3 regions of the Psychrosphaera ytuae genome follow, and region 2 is predicted to be linked to each of the others. Evidence: predicted binding sites of a transcription regulator. Region 2 holds the regulator's gene; each other region holds the start of a gene.
The links. The regulator LexA, encoded in region 2, represses DNA repair genes until DNA is damaged. The targets are predictions, from matches to a motif close to TACTGTATNNNNATACAGTA.

Region 1 (3,283 bases), 1.2 Mb from region 2:
AGCCAAGGCTATGACAACATCGAATACTTAAAAACGTCCCTTCCTGAACAGGAATTGATTGAAAAAATCAAAGACGTTCACTTTATTGGTATACGTTCGCGCACCCATTTATCAAGAGAAGTATTAGCCCATGCTAACAAGCTTGTTGCTATTGGTTGCTTCTGTATTGGTACTAATCAGGTTGACCTAGAGGCAGCGAGAGAAAAAGGCACCGTTGTCTTTAATGCGCCGTTTTCTAATACCCGTTCTGTTGCGGAACTAGTCCTAGGTGAAATTTTACTTCTTATCCGTGGCATTCCTGCTAAAAGCGCCCTAGCCCATCGCGGTGTTTGGCAAAAATCAGCAGTAGGCTCATTTGAAGCTAGAGGCAAAACCCTAGGCATCATCGGATACGGCCACATAGGTACTCAGTTGGGTATCATGGCTGAAAACATCGGAATGAAAGTTCGCTTTTATGACATCGAAAACAAACTGACACTTGGCAACGCAGAACAAGACCTCTCTTTAGACAACTTGTTAGCTACCTCTGATGTTATTTCTTTACACGTACCCGAAACCCCACAAACCAAAGACTTAATGTCAGCTAAACAACTAGCCAAGATGAAAAAAGGAGCCATTTTAATCAATGCTTCTCGCGGTACCGTTGTCGACATTGAGGCACTCACCGAGGCACTTAAAAGCGACCATTTAGCCGGTGCAGCTATCGACGTGTTTCCTGTTGAGCCTAAATCAAACGATGAAGAATTTATTTCACCTCTTCGTGGCCTAGATAATGTCATCCTGACCCCGCATGTTGGTGGTTCAACACAAGAAGCACAAGAAAATATCGGTATCGAAGTAGCGGGTAAATTAGCTAAGTATTCTGACAATGGCTCTACACTTTCTGCCGTTAACTTCCCTGAAGTGTCACTTCCAGAGCACACAGGCCGCAGTCGCTTGCTACACATCCACAAAAACCAACCTGGTATGTTGACCAAAATTAACGAAGCTTTTGCTAAGCACAACATCAACATTGCCGCTCAATACCTTCAAACCGATGAAAAGATTGGTTATGTCGTTATTGACGTCGATACTGACGACAGTGAAACGGCGTTAGATGAGCTTAAATCTATTCCAGGTACAGTTAAAGCCAGACTGCTTCACTAATCCAGATAAGGCTTTTTATGGCGGTGAAAGCACCAAATAAAGAGCTACAGTAGTTTATTCGGTTAAGCCTCCAATTTAATTGGGGGCTTTTTTATTTTAATGCTTGTACTTTATTTAATTCTAGATTACTGTTTATTCATACAGTATAAAAATAAAGTCCACAGTAAGCTTGTATCACTAGGAGATAGCTATGGCGGTTGAAACTCGTTATGTCGTTATACGTACCGACAAAAGCAATAAGGAACAAGAAGTCATGACATTTACTGACAAACGCGCGGCTGATGAATATGACAAGATGTTAGACATGGCAGATGGCATGTTTGAATTGTTGCAATCTAATGAACTTCAGGGCGAACTTAAACTCGCCGATGAACAATGCGAAGCGTTAAGTATCTTCCTTGCCAAGCAACGTGAAGAGGTTCTGATAGCACTGCAGGCCAAAAAGAAACCCGTTAGCAAAGCTAACAAAAGTAAATCTTCAAAAGCCAAAAGTGAAAACCAGGCTCAATTAGATATCAATGATGAGGTTTCGACAAAAAAGATCCAGAGTGAATCCGAGTCCGACGTTCACTCTGATGACATAGAGGACAACCTTATTGATTTTGTCATTGAAAAAGATGACGCAGCCTAATTAACAAAAATTAAGTCTATGGATACAATAGGCTTTGACCTATGTTGAAGCCTAAATCAATCCAAGGAGAACTTAATTGAACAAAAGCCTAATTACTAACGTTATTGCTGCAGCATTATGTATTGCAGGTCACTTAGCTAAATTAGATTGGCTGTTTTATATCGGTATGTTTGCGCTATCTGGCGCTTTAACCAACTGGATCGCGGTACATATGCTGTTTGAAAAAGTACCTGGTCTGTATGGTTCTGGTATCGTTCAACTCAAGTTTGAAGAGTTTAAAACCGCCATTCGCACCTTGATCATGGAGCAGTTTTTTACTCAGGAAAACATAGACAAATTTTTAACCGAACAATCTGGTGAAGCACATCATTTTGATTTGGCACCACTGATTAATGAAACAGACATGTCGCCAGCGTTTGACTCGTTAGTATCAACAATACAACAAAGTTCGTTTGGTGGAATGTTGAATATGTTTGGTGGTACCGACGCGTTAATACCATTACGTGAACCGTTCGTAGAAAACTTAAAGTCATCAATGGTTGAGATCACTCAATCTGACGAGTTCGCTGAAAAGCTCAAGGCTCAGTTGGGCAGCAGTGGTTCGATGTCGAATGTTAGTGAAAAAGTAGACCACATAGTTCAGCAACGACTCGATGAGTTGACCCCGGCGATGGTTAAAACGCTTGTCCAAGAAATGATTAAATCTCACTTAGGGTGGCTGGTCATTTGGGGTGGTGTTTTTGGTGGCCTCATTGGTTTCATCATGCATAGCCTTTTGTAACAATAATACGAATACAAAAACGGTGGCCTCAGCCACCGTTTTCTATATTGAAATCAAAAGCTAAGTTAAGCCACCAGCTTTTCAATACGCTTGATCATTTTTATATCTAGGTCACTGATGCCATCAACATCGTGCGTTACCAAATCAATCACGACCTTGTTCCATACGTTTGACCACTCTGGGTGATGAATCAGTTTTTCAGCATGAATTGCCACTTGAGTCATAAATCCAAAAGCTTGAATAAAGTTTTTGAACACAAACTCTTTGTGTAACTTACCCTCTACGATTTCCCATTGTTTATCTGCAGCCAATTCACCATTGATTTCAGATAATGCTTGTTGCAGTTCGGTTTCACTTAACTTTGTTGCTGACATGATTTTTCCTGTTGATTATTGCGCCTTCTACTTCCGGCGCTTATTTTTCAATATTTGTAATGTCTTTGAATGTTAGTCTAAGTGGGCTTGCATACGCGCAAGTAAGTCACCTTCTATCGGTACTGCTTTACCAGACTTTTGATCTATAACTACGAAGGTAATGTCTGCATCGACAACAACTTTGTCGGTTCCCGCTTTGGTGATCACTTGGTGAAACACCGCACTTTTGTTGCCAATTTTAGACAACGTTGTAGTTAACTCCAACGTATCTCCCATATATGCACTGGCTCGATAGTTAATGTTGATATTAACGATTACCCATGCAAATCCCAAAGAGCTAAAGTATTCAAT
Region 2 (3,283 bases):
CATTACATGCTCGTAACCGATGTAAACAGGGACTAATGTGATAGGACGGTCGATGCCGCGCAGCATTGATTGAATGGTCATGGCAATCATGCCAGTTTTAGGTGCTAAAAGGCGGCCTGTACGAGAGCGTCCACCCTCGGTGTAATATTTAACAGGATAACCTTTGGCAAAGAGCGTCGATAAGTATTCTCTAAATACCGCAGAATACAATTTGTCGCCTTTAAAACTGCGACGTAAGAAAAACGCACCGGCTTTTCTGAAGATAGGGCCGGCTGGCCAGAAGTTCAGGTTAATGCCTGCCGCAATGTGTGGAGGGACCAAGCCTTCGTGGTATATCACATAAGTCACCAACAAGTAGTCCATGTGACTTCGGTGACACGGAACATAAACAATTTCGTGACCTTTTTGCGCAAGATCGCGCAGTTTATCTGCGTTGTGTACCCTAATACCGTTGTATATTTTGTTCCAAACCCAGGTAAGTATGCGAGAACCTAGGCGAATATAAGATTCGTTGTAATCTCCAGCGATTTCATCAAGTAACTTTTTGGCATTTTGTTTTGCCTCTTCAAGGGAAATGTTCTTCGATTCCATTTCTTCTTGAAGGGCTTTTTTTAGCGCTGGACTGGCTAACATACTATTAAAAAATGCTTGGCGTTCCATTATTTTTGGCCCAGTCGCTACAATGCGTTGGCGTTCAAAGTGAATACGCGCGACTCTCAATAATTTGTGAGCGGTCTCTTCAGTAGCGCCAAAGTCATTAACCATTTTCTGAAGCGATACGGGTTTTGAAATACGTACAAAGCTGTGGCGACCGTAAAGCAAAACGATAAAAAACTTACGCAGTGGCGACGCTTGAAGTTTTTGAGTGATTAAGTCCATCAGGCGGGGTTTGCGACTAGTGTCTTTTTCTACTCCAGGTGCTCGACCCCAACGGATCATAACTGGGACAAACTGAATGTCTTCACCGGTTTCTTCGACCAATTTTAGTAAGTTTTCACCTAACTCTGTGGTTTTTTCAATATGTGACTTTTCGTTGAGGAAAATGGAGTCGACGGGCTTGACGCCTAATGTTCTTTTTAGTTTTTTTCCGGCCAAATCAATTGCCGAAAAAGGCGATGGCAAGCCAAGCTTCTTTGAAGCTTGTTCTAGTGCCATGCGATCCGTATACGAATCAGTAACTAATACATAAGATACAGGCTTGTTTGCCTCGATACCCATATCATTGTGCTTATCGTCGGCAACTAACTGAGTGCGGATGAAAGGACGAGTAAGCCAATACATTATTGCGTTAATAAAAGACATAAATTCCCTAAAGATAACGAACTGCGAAGGTCAATTTTAACAAAGAACGGACAAAAACCTATCATTTACAGTAATTTTCTATTGCACAATCACAATGCCTGTATATACTGACAGTTATGTTACTGTATGGAAAAACAGATGATGAGACCACTTACTGCTAGACAATCAGAGATTTTAGAACTCATTCGAGACACCATTATTTCGACCGGAATGCCGCCAACGCGTGCAGAGATTGCTAAACAGTTAGGGTTTCGCTCGGCAAATGCAGCAGAAGATCACCTAAAAGCTCTTGCCAAAAAAGGCTTTATTGAAATGCTTTCGGGTACCTCACGCGGGATCCGCTTAACCGAGGAAATAACCGAACAAGACTCGGGATTACCACTAATTGGTAAGGTAGCAGCAGGCTCTCCTATCTTGGCAATGGAACACGTTGACCGTCACGTTAACGTCGATCCTTTAATGTTTTCTCCAAGCGCCGACTTTTTACTAAAAGTTGAAGGTGAAAGTATGAAAGACATCGGAATTTTGGATGGTGATCTGTTGGCAGTACACAAAACACAGACAGCTCGAGATGGCCAAGTAGTCGTCGCCCGTGTTGAAGATGATGTGACGGTTAAACGTCTTGAGCGTAAAGGTAGCCAGGTCATTTTACACGCAGAAAATGAAGAATTCTCGCCGATTAAAGTGGACTTAAACTATCAAGAGTTTGCTATTGAAGGACTTGCGGTTGGGGTTATTCGTAACTCTTCCTTAATGTAATAGTGGCCAGTGGATTAGCTTACCTGTTTAAACAGGGTAATTAACTGTTCAGCAGGGGACTGGCCATCGCTTAGGTGTTGCTGATGTAATTGGCTGATGAGTTGTTCAACTCCAAGCAAATTATCAGGTACCCCAAAGTCTAAATTGTGAATTTTCATTGCCCAATTTTTACAAGCTCTTTCATTTGCAGGCTGATAGTACAGACATTCTAATTGAGTATGACGAGGGTCTTGTTTGATAACATCATATAGCGTATCAATATTTCTTTTCTCACCCTCCATAAGTTGAATAAACACCCCGTTTTTGTACAGTAAAATACCGGTTACACCCAGCGAGTCGTTTTTAACTCTGGCGTCGACCAGTAAGTCCGCAAACTCTTCGACAGAAAGTGGGCGCGTAGCGTAACTTTTGTAAAGAAGTTGATATAAGTTTACGGGCTCTTCTTTCATGGTGCCTTTATTGTTTAACTCTTTCTGAAAACTCATCTAATAACAAAATACTTTTACTGTGTTCATCGTCTCCACGCGCATCAATCAGCTGGTGTGCTAATTCTTGCAGCCGTTCCTTAGACTTTAGTTTTTCATTATTTAAGTTTAGAAAGGTGAGCGCCCATTTGCCAAAAATTCGTTGCTCTGCGGGTTCAAAATAGCAGTTTCTAACATTGATATGGCGAGAGTCTGATTCAATGTCGTCGTATAGCTCCTGTAAGGTATGGCGATTGCCCTCGAGTATTTGGATTAAGTTGGTGTCGAATTTTATTAGCAATGATGTGACATCAAGATTTATATTTTTAATTTTTGCACGTTCTATTAGTAACTTTAGCTCCCTACCCTTCATCGGTTTTGGGAGTTTGCTGACATATACTAATTGATACAAATTCATGGTGGTTACTCATAGGCTACTTTCCTGATTATAGTACCAAAAATAAAAAGCCGTGGAATAGCCACGGCTTCGAATGAGTTACGAGAACACTGACATAAAAAGAAACCCACACTTACAGAGCGGCTAATTCACCATATGTAGAGCGCTCTCGTTCAACAAATTTAAGCCACTGTTTTGCCATACGCTGTACTGACTTGTGCTCTTTTGCTTGGTTAAGAGCATCAATAGAGGCTTCAAACTCTTTCAAATTAAAATAAGCCATACCCATAGCAAGATATAAATTACCAGGGTTTGTAAGGTCGCCTTGCTCTGCGGCTTTTTGGCCTGCTGTGATGGTTGC
Region 3 (3,283 bases), 220 kb from region 2:
TTCGTGGTATTCTTCAACTTTGTCTACCATGTCCGCAGGAACGTCTGTGATTTCGTAGTTTTCAGGAAGACCTGTGTCATCCCAAACGTAAGCTTTCTTAGTTAATACGTCTACAACACCAACGAAGTCGTCTTCGATACCGATTGGTAGAGTCATAACTAGTGGGTTTGCTGCAAGTACGTTTTTAACTTGGTTAACAACGCGGTAGAAGTCAGCACCTAAACGGTCTAGTTTGTTTACGAAGATTACACGTGCAACTTCAGATTCGTTTGCGTAGCGCCAGTTAGTTTCTGATTGAGGCTCAACACCACCAGAACCACAGAATACACCGATACCACCGTCAAGAACTTTAAGAGAACGATATACTTCAACTGTGAAGTCAACGTGTCCTGGAGTATCGATAACGTTTAAGCGGTGATTTTTCCACTCACACGTTACAGCCGCTGACTGGATCGTGATACCACGCTCAGCTTCCTGTTCCATGAAGTCAGTAGTTGACTCACCGTCATGTACTTCACCAGTTTTATGGATTTTACCGGTTAATTTCAAAATACGCTCAGTCGTGGTAGTTTTACCAGCGTCAACGTGAGCGAAGATACCTATATTTCTATACTTAGATAAGTCAGCCATTGTCTTGCTCTATCTTCTCAATAATATGTTGGTTAAAAAAAGCCGCCGGATTCTATCATTAATTAACCAAAACGGCACACTTTTCATAAAAAAATAATAAAATAAATGGTTTTAATGAGTTATTCGCTCGTATTGAGCGTAATGTGATTTCCAAATTACTGGATTTAGAGTGTAGAAGACTTTTGGGAAAATGATGAGTCAAGATAAAGACCAAAAACACAAAGAGCGCCAACAGCGATTAAAAGAACAAGTGGATCAGCGTGTTGAAGCCGCACAAAAAGAGCAAGGGATTTTTCAAGTAATCACGGGTAATGGCAAAGGCAAGTCGACTTCTGGGTTTGGCGTGGTAACACGTTGCGTTGGTTATGACAAAAAAGCCGCCGTAGTACAATTTATCAAGGGTGAGTGGGACTGCGGAGAGCGTCGTTTATTGGAAAAACACGGCGTGCCATTTGCCGTTATGAAAACTGGATTTACCTGGGATACACAAAACCGAGAATCCGATACAAAAGCCGCGCAAGAAACTTGGCAACAAGCCAAAGCGTTTTTAGCGGATGAGTCGATAGACGTGGTATTACTGGATGAATTGACTTACATGATCACTTATCAGTACCTCGATTTAGAGGAAGTACTCGCAGCAATACGTAGCCGTCCGCATATGCAATCTGTAGTAGTGACAGGCCGTGCTGCGCACCGTGAGTTAATAGAGCTTGCTGATACGGTTAGTGAAGTAAAAAACATCAAGCATGCGTTTGATTCAGGAGTAAAAGCCTTACAGGGGTTTGATTATTAATCGAACAAATAAATCTGTTTATAAATCATAAAACAAGCCGCTTTTTACAGCGGCTTTTTTATTTTTGACTTGGCAATATCTACCCACTGTATTTATACTGTATAAATAAACAGTGTTGGTGGTGGTTATGTTAGAGTTAAGTGAATATCAGAACAAAGGGCTCGTTTGGTATGGCTGCAATAGTCGTGAGCAAATTAAACGAATTCCCAGTGGTTTCAATGAGGTTGATCAAGCGTTGCAAGGTGGTTTTCCTGAGCAAGGTATTATAGAGCTCAAAACCGCTTTCGGCGTTGGTGAGTTACGACTGATGACGCCGTTTTTGTCGGCCAAACAAAACGCCGGACAATTGGTTTTTGTTGCACCACCAATACAGCTTAATGCCGAATACTTAATGGCCAATCACATCAATGTCGACAAAGTACTGTTACTGACTCCAACCAGTGAAGAGCAATCGTTATGGGCCACCGAACAGTGTTTGTCGAGTGGTTGTTGTAGCGCCGTTGTATTATGGCAAGACAGCCTATCGATTAAACAAATTCGGCGTCTTATGTTGGCTTGTGAGCAGGGCGGAGCGAGTTTAATTTTGTTTCGGTATCAAAAAGCACAGCCCTTATTTTCTTTACCGAGTACGGTGAGCTTGAGTATCACTTCGCATGCTAAAGGTATTCAATTAAAAGTAGATAAACAAAAAGGTGGCCGAGCAACGGATTACTTTACGGTCGATATGAGTGAATGGTGGCCAGAGTTGATATCTAGAGACAAGCCAGTAATGGCAAATGATAATGTTGTAGCGTTTCCACGCGCAGCTGGTCATTGATCGGTAAAGGCTTATCAGGTAGCGCGATGCAGTGGCTTTACTTGTCGTTTCATTCTTTACAGCTAGAAAGCTCTAGTAACTTATCTCAAGAAACTGAACCTGTGATCATTGTCGACCCAAGACACCATGAGGTCGTTCAGTTTAATGCGTTTGCGAGAACGCTCGGGATCAAGGTGGGAATGGGATTGGCGATGTCCTTATCGTTGAGCCAAACCCTTAAAGTTTTAGAGTATCAACCTGAAATAGAGCAAGAGAGGCTTTTTGAATTAGCCGAACGACTGTACAAGTTGACTGCGGATATTGCTTTAGATCCACCAAATGGTCTGTTTTTACGGATTGATAATATGCTGCGTCTTTATAAAGACATTAGTGATTATTGGCTAGCAGTCACAACTTGTTTTGCCGATCAGGCATTGAGCTTTTATTACGCCTCGGCGCCGAGTCCGAGAATGGCAAAAGTATTAGCGCAAGCCAAAGTCAATGTTTTGTATACCAACCCTGATGAGTCCATAACAGCACTAAAACAACTACCGATTGATTACTTACAGATAAGTCCAAAACAAAAGGAGCAACTTCATAGAGTCGGCATAAAGACCATCGCAGAATTACTAGATATTCCTCTAAAGCAACTGGCCAAACGCTTTGACTTACCTTTGTTTACTTACCTTGGCCAGCTGACAGGAGAATTACATACCAAATTAGCCTTGTTTAGCCCAAAGCTCGAATACCGACGTACGTTAGAGCTGATGTACGAAATTAGTAATGCCGAAGTGTTACAGCATCCAATTAAAAAACTATTAAAAGAACTCGAAACGTATTTAAAAATCCGTAATAAAGTTGCGCAAACCTTGTGCTTTGAATTGTGTTACCGGTACAACGAGTTTATTTCAATGTACGTAGAGCGTGGGGATGGTGAGTACCGAGCGAGTAAGTGGTTGTCGTTGGTTCGACTGCAACTAGAGTCGGTAAAGTTGGCTGAGCCAGTCGTAAGTATTCGGTTGATATGTACTCGTTTAGTGTCGCAGTCAGCGCGGGTGAATGAT

Region 1: J1N51_RS04420 (YebG family protein) is a predicted target of LexA. The motif match lies at 1,273-1,292, and genes of this name have one in related genera.
Region 3: imuA (translesion DNA synthesis-associated protein ImuA) is a predicted target of LexA. The motif match lies at 1,519-1,538, and genes of this name have one in related genera.

The regions. Positions count from the first base shown of each region.
Region 1 covers NZ_CP072110.1:1,003,320-1,006,602, forward strand. The annotation lists gene serA (phosphoglycerate dehydrogenase) at 1-1,146, shown strand, start outside; gene J1N51_RS04420 (YebG family protein) at 1,337-1,777, shown strand; gene J1N51_RS04425 (DUF445 domain-containing protein) at 1,854-2,558, shown strand; gene J1N51_RS04430 (4a-hydroxytetrahydrobiopterin dehydratase) at 2,624-2,932, opposite strand; gene J1N51_RS04435 (acyl-CoA thioesterase) at 3,005-3,283, opposite strand, start outside.
Region 2 covers NZ_CP072110.1:2,166,468-2,169,750, forward strand. The annotation lists gene plsB (glycerol-3-phosphate 1-O-acyltransferase PlsB) at 1-1,302, opposite strand, end outside; gene lexA (transcriptional repressor LexA) at 1,444-2,061, shown strand; gene J1N51_RS09790 (BLUF domain-containing protein) at 2,076-2,546, opposite strand; gene J1N51_RS09795 (BLUF domain-containing protein) at 2,518-2,943, opposite strand; gene J1N51_RS09800 (tetratricopeptide repeat protein) at 3,056-3,283, opposite strand, start outside.
Region 3 covers NZ_CP072110.1:1,948,236-1,951,518, reverse strand. The annotation lists gene fusA (elongation factor G) at 1-630, opposite strand, end outside; gene cobO (cob(I)yrinic acid a,c-diamide adenosyltransferase) at 824-1,423, shown strand; gene imuA (translesion DNA synthesis-associated protein ImuA) at 1,551-2,240, shown strand; gene J1N51_RS08735 (Y-family DNA polymerase) at 2,267-3,283, shown strand, end outside.